Regions from separate parts of the Lactiplantibacillus sp. YT640 genome, predicted to be linked through region 1. Evidence: predicted binding sites of a transcription regulator. Region 1 holds the regulator's gene; the other holds the start of a gene.
The links. The regulator CtsR, encoded in region 1, represses protease genes until heat stress. The targets are predictions, from matches to a motif close to TTGGTCAAAAAAGGTCAAANA.

Region 2: a site for CtsR is predicted at 1,791-1,811, ahead of ACOV1R_RS11015 (ATP-dependent Clp protease ATP-binding subunit). Genes of this name have one in related genera too.

The regions. Positions count from the first base shown of each region.
Region 1 is NZ_JBMNVY010000008.1:68,835-73,050, forward strand. It holds gene ACOV1R_RS07645 (ATP-dependent Clp protease ATP-binding subunit) at 1-1,593, opposite strand, end outside; gene ACOV1R_RS07650 (CtsR family transcriptional regulator) at 1,612-2,079, opposite strand; tRNA gene ACOV1R_RS07655 (tRNA-Pro) at 2,569-2,642, opposite strand; tRNA gene ACOV1R_RS07660 (tRNA-Pro) at 2,693-2,766, opposite strand; tRNA gene ACOV1R_RS07665 (tRNA-Arg) at 2,774-2,847, opposite strand; tRNA gene ACOV1R_RS07670 (tRNA-Leu) at 2,858-2,943, opposite strand; tRNA gene ACOV1R_RS07675 (tRNA-Gly) at 2,952-3,023, opposite strand; tRNA gene ACOV1R_RS07680 (tRNA-Thr) at 3,048-3,120, opposite strand; tRNA gene ACOV1R_RS07685 (tRNA-Leu) at 3,124-3,205, opposite strand; gene serS (serine--tRNA ligase) at 3,622-4,216, opposite strand, start outside.
Region 2 is NZ_JBMNVY010000018.1:10,908-15,123, forward strand. It holds gene ptsP (phosphoenolpyruvate--protein phosphotransferase) at 1-788, opposite strand, end outside; gene ACOV1R_RS11005 (phosphocarrier protein HPr) at 788-1,054, opposite strand; gene ACOV1R_RS11010 (hypothetical protein) at 1,204-1,401, opposite strand; gene ACOV1R_RS11015 (ATP-dependent Clp protease ATP-binding subunit) at 1,884-4,103, shown strand.

The DNA.
Region 1 (4,216 bases):
TACGGCTTCTGGCTGTCCAACAACCCGTTCATGCAAAATCTTTTCCAAGTTAACTAAGCGTTCACTTTCAGATTTTTGCAATTGCGTTAACGGAACCCCGGTCCATTCGGCAACGACCTGAGCAATATCCTCACCTGTGACTTGTAAATCATAGTGTGGTGTTGCCCCCTCAGTCACTTCGGCGTCTTGGTCAGCTTCGATTCGATCTAGGCGTTGCTTCAGTTGCATCTCCTGCTTACGAATATCAGCGGCCTGTTCAAAATCTTGTGCTTCGATCGCTGTTTCCTTATCCTCACGCAGTTGCGCTAACTTGTCCTGGTTCTTGGATAGCTTTGTTGGTTGATCCATCTGATCGATGCGGACTTTAGCTGCCGCCTCATCCATCAAGTCAATGGCCTTATCAGGCAAGAAACGATCACTGATATACCGGCTGGATAGCTTGACTGCTTGATCAACAGCTTCATCCGTAATCGTAACCCGATGATGTTCTTCATAGCGTGGCCGTAGTCCATCTAAGATTTCAACGGCTTCGTCTTCGGTCGGTTCATTGACCATGACCGTTGCAAAACGCCGTTCCAACGCAGCGTCAGATTCAATGTACTTTTGATACTCATTTAAAGTGGTTGCCCCAATCGTTTGGAGTTCCCCTCGTGCAAGTGCGGGTTTCAGAATATTAGAGGCATCAATAGCCCCTTCAGCACCACCGGCACCAATCAAGGTATGCAATTCATCGATAAATAAGATCACATGGCCATCGTTGTAAATTTCATCAATCACTTTTTTCAGGCGGTCTTCGAATTCACCACGATACTTTGTCCCAGCGACTAACGATCCCATATCGAGCATCATCAAACGCTTATCTGCCATATCAGTTGGCACATCACCGGCCACAATCTTTTGGGCTAGACCTTCGGCGATTGCAGTCTTCCCAACCCCAGGTTCACCAATCAAGACCGGATTATTCTTCGTCCGCCGTGACAGGATCTGAATGACCCGTTTGACTTCCTTGGAACGACCTACTACCGGGTCCATTTCTTGTTCACTAGCTAATTGGGTCAAATCGCGCGCCAGAGAATCCAAGGTTGGCGTTCCTTCAGTCTTCTTGCCACCGCGATTAGCCGCGTTACCCTTGCGCTTACTCATGGCGTCACTGACACCTAGCTTGCGAAGAACGACTTTACGCGTCTGACCTAGATCTAAGTTTAAATTCATTAAAATTCGCGAGGAAAGGATACTTTCATCAGAGAGCATCGCTAACAACAAATGTTCCGTTCCAATCTTGTTGGCACCGAGCCGTTTTGCTTCATCACCGGCAACGGACAAAATTTCTTTGGCCTTTGGTGAATATGGCAAGTAAGTATCCTTGCCAACATTGCTCAACGTCCCATAGCCAGTGAACCGTTCGATTTCTTCACGAATGTCATCTTCACTAACGGCATATTGTTGTAGCACCTTATTAGCAATTCCATTCTTTTCGATGGCCAATGCTAATAGCAAATGCTCCGTACCAACTGCCTGATGCTTGAAATATTTGGCCTGTTCCTGTGCCAGTACCAGCACACTTTTGGCACTAGGTGTAAATAAGTTATCCATTGCGATTCCTCGCTTTCTTTAGCTTTCGTAACGCAAGTGGTTCAAGATTCCGATAATTATCCGGGCCCGCAGACTGTTTTCTAAGTCCCGGTCCGTTAATCCTAACGTCTCGTGGTCAATCGCCACTAAAATCAATTGCGCTTCTCGACGATTTAAGACGTCGTCCTCGTATAAACTTTGGACGACCGCATAAGCATCTCGTTGTGTGATTGAATCGCCGATCACCTGTATGAGGGCGTCCAACACATCAGCATCATCGACCAAATTAACCTTCTCAATGCGAATATAACCACCACCGCCACGTTTACTTTCAACTAAGTAACCATTTTGGATCGTAAACCGGGTCTTAATCACATAATTAATCTGTGAGGGTACCACGTTGAAAAGGTCGGCAATTTCTGACCGTCGAATTTCAACATGCTCCGAGTCCGCCAAAATACTTTTTAAATACTTTTCAATAATATCCGAGATATTTTGACTTTGCATGTGCTTCACCCTTTTCATTATCTTTGACTAATATTGACTATTATTATACGAGGATAATGGAAAAAAGCAAAGAATTTCACCCAAACCGCGGACTAGCATGTGCTTAACGGTTGTTACAGCATAGCACGCCGAACGTTTGCTTTCAATTGATTCAACCGTTTAGAACCTCATAATGATTAAATTATTAGGTCTCCATATTCATTGAACTACCTATTTAAAATATGTCAAGTTGAGTCACTCCTCATTGCAGGCGATGGGCACTGGTATCACAACGATGAACAGCAGTTCCGAGACTAATTTCTCCGAGCTCATGACTAACAGTGGCTGTTGCCTTGTCGGGATTATGAGTCACAACCACCGTATTCTTCACATGGCTGACTTAGTGAGTAACGTCGCAAAAGTGTCCCCTGACCGTTGAAACACCCCTGCTTACAAAAAAGGCCATAAAAAAATCCAGCCAAATGACTGGATTAGTTGGTTTAACCGTAATCGGGAAAACAGGATTTGAACCTGCGACCCCTACGTCCCGAACGTAGTGCTCTACCAAGCTGAGCTACTTCCCGAGAAAATTAAATAAAAAGCCTTAGCACTTAACTAAGACTGTGTTAAACGATCGGGAAAACAGGATTCGAACCTGCGACCCCCTGGTCCCAAACCAGGTGCTCTACCAAGCTGAGCTATTTCCCGATACTAATGCACCCAGTAGGAGTCGAACCTACAACCTTCTGATTCGTAGTCAGACACTCTATCCAATTGCGCTATGGGTGCTTATTTAAAATGCCGAGGACCGGGATCGAACCGGTACGGTTATCACTAACCGCAGGATTTTAAGTCCTGTGCGTCTGCCAATTCCGCCACCCCGGCAAATTAAAAGCGGAAGACGGGATTCGAACCCGCGACCCCCACCATGGCAAGGTGATGTTCTACCACTGAACTACTTCCGCATAATAAAGCTATTAAATTGTAAATGCCGACTAGAGGATTCGAACCTCCGACCTCCTCATTACTAGTGAGATGCTCTGCCAACTGAGCTAAGTCGGCATGTGCGGGTGAAGGGACTCGAACCCCCACGTCGTAAGACACTAGAACCTAAATCTAGCGCGTCTGCCAGTTCCGCCACACCCGCATGATGTTAATCATGCCTTGTTGCCGGTTCAAACAGTTCTTACTGGTATGCCTTGACAACTATTTAACTTTATCATCATGTTGAATACTTGTCAACAACTTTTTTCAAATAAATGGATAAATATACTTTTTACTGGATAAACAAGTTATATTTTTCCGACAAGAAATATTATAGCACGGTAGCCGAAAATAGCAAACCCTATTTTCAAAAAAAGGTGAATAAATTTCAGTAAACCCAGCTTTTTCGCCCTTTTGCGCCTGAAATGTTGTCCCGACATTCTGCCCGTCCCGCAATTATTTAGTCAACTCGGCCGTTATTTCCACTCACATTTTAAAATCGACAGTTCCTTTTAATACTCATTAATTATGCAAAAAAAGCGAACTCGCATCACTGCGAGTTCGCTAACTTCATCTCAATTAACCTTGTTTTTCAATCTTCGTCTTACCGTGCATATATGGAACTAATACATCCGGAATCGTAACCGTCCCATCTTCATTTTGATAGTTTTCCAAAATGGTCGCAACGGTCCGACCGACAGCTAAGCCACTCCCGTTCAAAGTATGAACGAATTGCAATTTGCCATCGTCATCGCGATATTGAATGTGCGCCCGCCGAGCTTGGAAATCAGTACAATTTGAACAACTCGAGATTTCCCGGTACTTGTCTTGTTCTGGGAACCAAACTTCCAAGTCATGTGTCATGGCAGCTGTGAAGCTCATGTCACCAGTCGTTAACGTAATAACGTGATATGGTAACCCAAGTTTCTTTAGCAATGATTCGGCATTGTTGGTCAACTTCTCTAATTCATCCCATGAATCTTCTGGTTTCGTGAACTTAACCATTTCAACCTTATTGAATTGGTGTAAGCGAATCAAGCCTTTCGTATCACGACCAGCACTACCAGCTTCTTCACGGAAGGCTGGTGATAAGGCCGTAAAGTAAACTGGTAATTTTTCAGCCGGAATAACTTCATCACGATAATAGTTGACTAATGGCACCTCGGCCGTTGGA
Region 2 (4,216 bases), on a different contig from region 1:
GCCTCGTTCTTCAACTTAGCCCATTCAGCCTTTTGCGCAACAAAGTCTTTAGCCTTTTGTTGGTAATCAGCAACTTCAGCATCCGTTGGGGCTACTAAAGCGTCACCGTTGATACCATCCAAGACGACCGTATCGCCTTCTTTGATATCAGTCGTGGCAGATTCAGATCCAACGACCGCTGGAATTTCAAGCGTCCGTGACATGATGGCTGAATGACTAGTCCGACCACCAATGTCAGTAATGAAGCCCTTAACATACTTACGATCAAGTTGAGCTGTATCACTAGGTGTTAAATCGTGGGCAACCACGATTACTTCGGAGTCAATTAAAGCTGGACTTGGTAAGGTTACCCCTAACAAGTGGCTTAAGACCCGCTTCGTTACGTCGCGAATATCACCGGCTCGTTCTTGCATATATGCATTATCCGTCATCGCTTCAAACATTGAAATGAAAGTATCAGTAACTTCCTTCAAAGCTTCTTCAGCATTGACTTTATCATCCTTGATCTTACCTTCAATTTGTCCGAGCATTTCTGGGTCAGACAAAATGGTGATATGAGCTTCAAAAACTTCTGCTTCTTCTTCACCCAAGTTTTCAACCGCTTTGTCTTTAATGACCTTTAGTTCAGCCTTGGAAGCATCGAAAGCGTCATGTAACCGTGCAACTTCAGCATCCGTATCGGAAACTGTTGTCTTTTCGAATGATAAATCTGGATCAACTAGCATATAGGCCTTAGCAATTGCAACACCATCACTGGCCGCAATTCCTTTTAGTACCTTTTCAGCCATTATTCAGATAATCCTTCTTTCTTCATCGTTTCAGTTAAAGCTGCGATAGCGTCGGCTTCGTCGGCACCTTCAGCAGAAATGGTAACGTCAGCGTCTTTACCAACACCGAGTGACATAACACCCATGATGGACTTTAAGTTAACGGACTTGTCTTGGTATTGCAACGTAATTTCTGAGTTGAACTTACTTGCTGATTGTACCAATAAAGTTGCGGGACGTGCGTGGATACCAGTGTCTGCGATAACGTGAAATTCTTTCTTTTCCATAACTATTCGATCTCCTTCAAGATAAATAAATTTAAAATTGGTTCCGAGTCAATTCGAGTTGCCGCCAACACGTATACTCAAGAGCCCTTAATAATGATGATAGCAATTATCCAATTAAAATACAAGCCCTTTCATTCAAGCTAGGCCTATTAATTGGTTGTCTTACCATCCTTCTCGAAATGGTAAACAATGCGGCCATCTAAGTCCGCCGTACCAATGACTCGTTTACGATACTCATACTTCATATAGGCATCGTGAAAAGCCATAAATTCATCCGGCGTTACGGTAAAACTGTCGCGTTCGCCATGACGCAACGCTTCCATTAACTGGGTATAATCCGTTGCCAAACAATTACCGCCTCCTCAAAGTTAGGTTGACACATTACTGCATCATTATTTTGATATTTACGAACAAAGTTCTCCGCCGCTCACTGGCTGTTGACGGTCACCAATGAAAAACGATGCGCTGCAAACATCAAAACTGGTCAGGCTCGATACATGCAAAAAAACCGCTTTGTACTATAATATAGACAGACAGTTACATCATCACTTATCCTAACCAGATAATTAATATACAACGAATCCGGTTACATGACAAGCTATGAGTTGCGACTATCCAGACTATTCAGAAATAATTGAATCAATCAGCCATTGCGAATTATCCCGGCCGCACGTCCAGTTTTGACCCTGAGGCTTTTCACTTGCAACAGTCCGTAAATTCGCTATACTAATAGTCAAAGGTCAACAAAGGTCAAAGAGCCGATGAACCTTTAACTATGATCCTAATCGATTTAGTTATATTTCTGATGCGAAAGGTGTGTGACAGCATAATGCTTTGTGACAATTGCCATAAGAACGAAGCGACGATCCATTTATATACGAGCGTCAACGGTCAGCGGCGACAAATCAACCTTTGTCAAAATTGCTATCAACTGCTAAAGAATCAGGAACAGCAACCAAATAACGGAGTTGGAGGTGCTGATATGGCACAAGATCCATTCGGTTTTGGTGGTCTTGACGACATTTTCCGTGCAATGCAGGGTGGCGTTGATCCTAATAACGCTTACCGGCAACAACAGACCCCACCGACCCAGCCAGCTGGTCCTAATGGCGGCAATCGTCGTGGCAATAACAACGGCGGTGGCCTCCTTGGCCAATACGGCTTCAACTTAACAGCGCAAGCTAAACAGGGCAAAATCGATCCAGTGATTGGTCGCGATACCGAAATTAATCGGGTTATCGAGATTTTGAATCGCCGGACCAAGAATAACCCCGTTTTAATTGGTGAAGCTGGGGTTGGTAAAACGGCGGTCGTGGAAGGACTAGCACAGAAAATCGTTTCTGGTCAAGTTCCACAAAAACTGTTAGATAAAGAAATTATTCGTTTGGACGTGGCTTCCCTTGTTCAAGGCACCGGTATTCGAGGTCAATTTGAACAACGAATGCAACAATTAATGAAGGAAGTTCAAAGCAATCCGAATATCATCCTCTTCATTGACGAAATCCATGAAATCATGGGTGCCGGTAATGCTGAAGGTGGTATGGATGCTGGGAACGTTCTGAAACCCGCCCTTGCCCGTGGTGATTTCCAATTAGTTGGGGCCACGACATTAAACGAATACCGCGACATCGAAAAGGATGCCGCCCTCGCCCGCCGGTTCCAACCGGTCACGGTCAACGAACCGAGCGTGGAAGAATCTATCAAGATTCTCGAAGGCATTCAGAAGAAGTACGAAGACTATCATCACGTTAAATACGATCAAGATGCCATTGTGGCAGCCGTCAAGTTGTCAAATCGTTACATTCAAGATCGTTTCTTACCTGATAAGGCCATCGATTTACTCGATGAAGCTGGTTCACGTAAGAACTTGACGTTGAAGACGGTCGATCCAAAGACGATTCAAGAAAAGATCGACGAGGCAGAAAAGCAGAAACAGGACGCCTTGAAGAAGGAAGACTACGAAAAAGCCGCCTACTATCGCGATCAAGTTGCTAAGTTAGAAAAAGCTAAGCCCGATGAAAGTTCAGACCAGCCTAATAACGATACTGCCACTGTAACGGTCAAGGACATGGAACAAATTGTCGAAGAAAAGACAAGTATTCCAGTTGGTGACTTGCAGGCTAAGGAACAGGCTCAAATGAAGACCTTAGCACCCGACCTTAAGAGTACGGTTATTGGTCAAGACCAAGCGGTTGAAGCAGTTGCCCGGGCCATCCGGCGTAATCGAATCGGTCTGAACGGAACTGGCCGGCCAATTGGTTCCTTCATGTTTGTCGGCCCAACCGGGGTTGGTAAAACTGAATTGGCTAAACAACTTGCTAAGGAACTGTTTGGTTCTCAAGATGCCATGATTCGGTTTGACATGAGTGAATACATGGAACCACATTCAGTGGCTAAGTTGATCGGTTCACCGCCTGGCTATGTCGGCTACGAAGAAGCCGGTCAGTTAACTGAACAGGTTCGTCGTCATCCATATAGCCTAGTCTTACTAGACGAAGTTGAAAAGGCTCATCCGGATGTCATGCACATGTTCTTGCAAATCCTCGATGATGGCCGGCTGACCGACTCACAAGGTCGGACTGTCAGCTTCAAGGATACGATCATCATCATGACTTCCAACGCTGGGACTGGCGACAGTGAAGCTAATGTCGGTTTTGGTGCCGCTGCTGAAGGCAAGACGCACGATATCACTAGCCGGTTGACGGACTACTTCAAGCCAGAATTCTTAAACCGGTTCGATGACATCATTCAATTCAACGCTTTATCTAAGGAAAACTTGATGAAGATCGTTGGTTTGATGATCGAAGACGTCAACGGTATGTTAGCTAACCAAGGCTTACACGTCCACGTCACAGAACCTGTCGAGGAAAAACTCGTTGAACTAGGTTACAACCCTCAGATGGGGGCTCGCCCACTCCGGCGTGTTATCCAGGAACAAATCGAAGATCGCATCGCCGATTTCTATTTGGACCACGGCGACGTTAAGAACATGGTTGCAAAAGTTGAAGACGGCAAGATTGTTTTGGCGGCTGAGACGAAGTCCGAATAAGATAATTAAATTTAGAGCCAGAAGCGTAAACAATCGTTTACACTTCTGGCTCTTTTTTGTGCCTACCTCAAATCCTCATTGAGTCGCTATGAATAGCCCGCGTCTCTGCCATA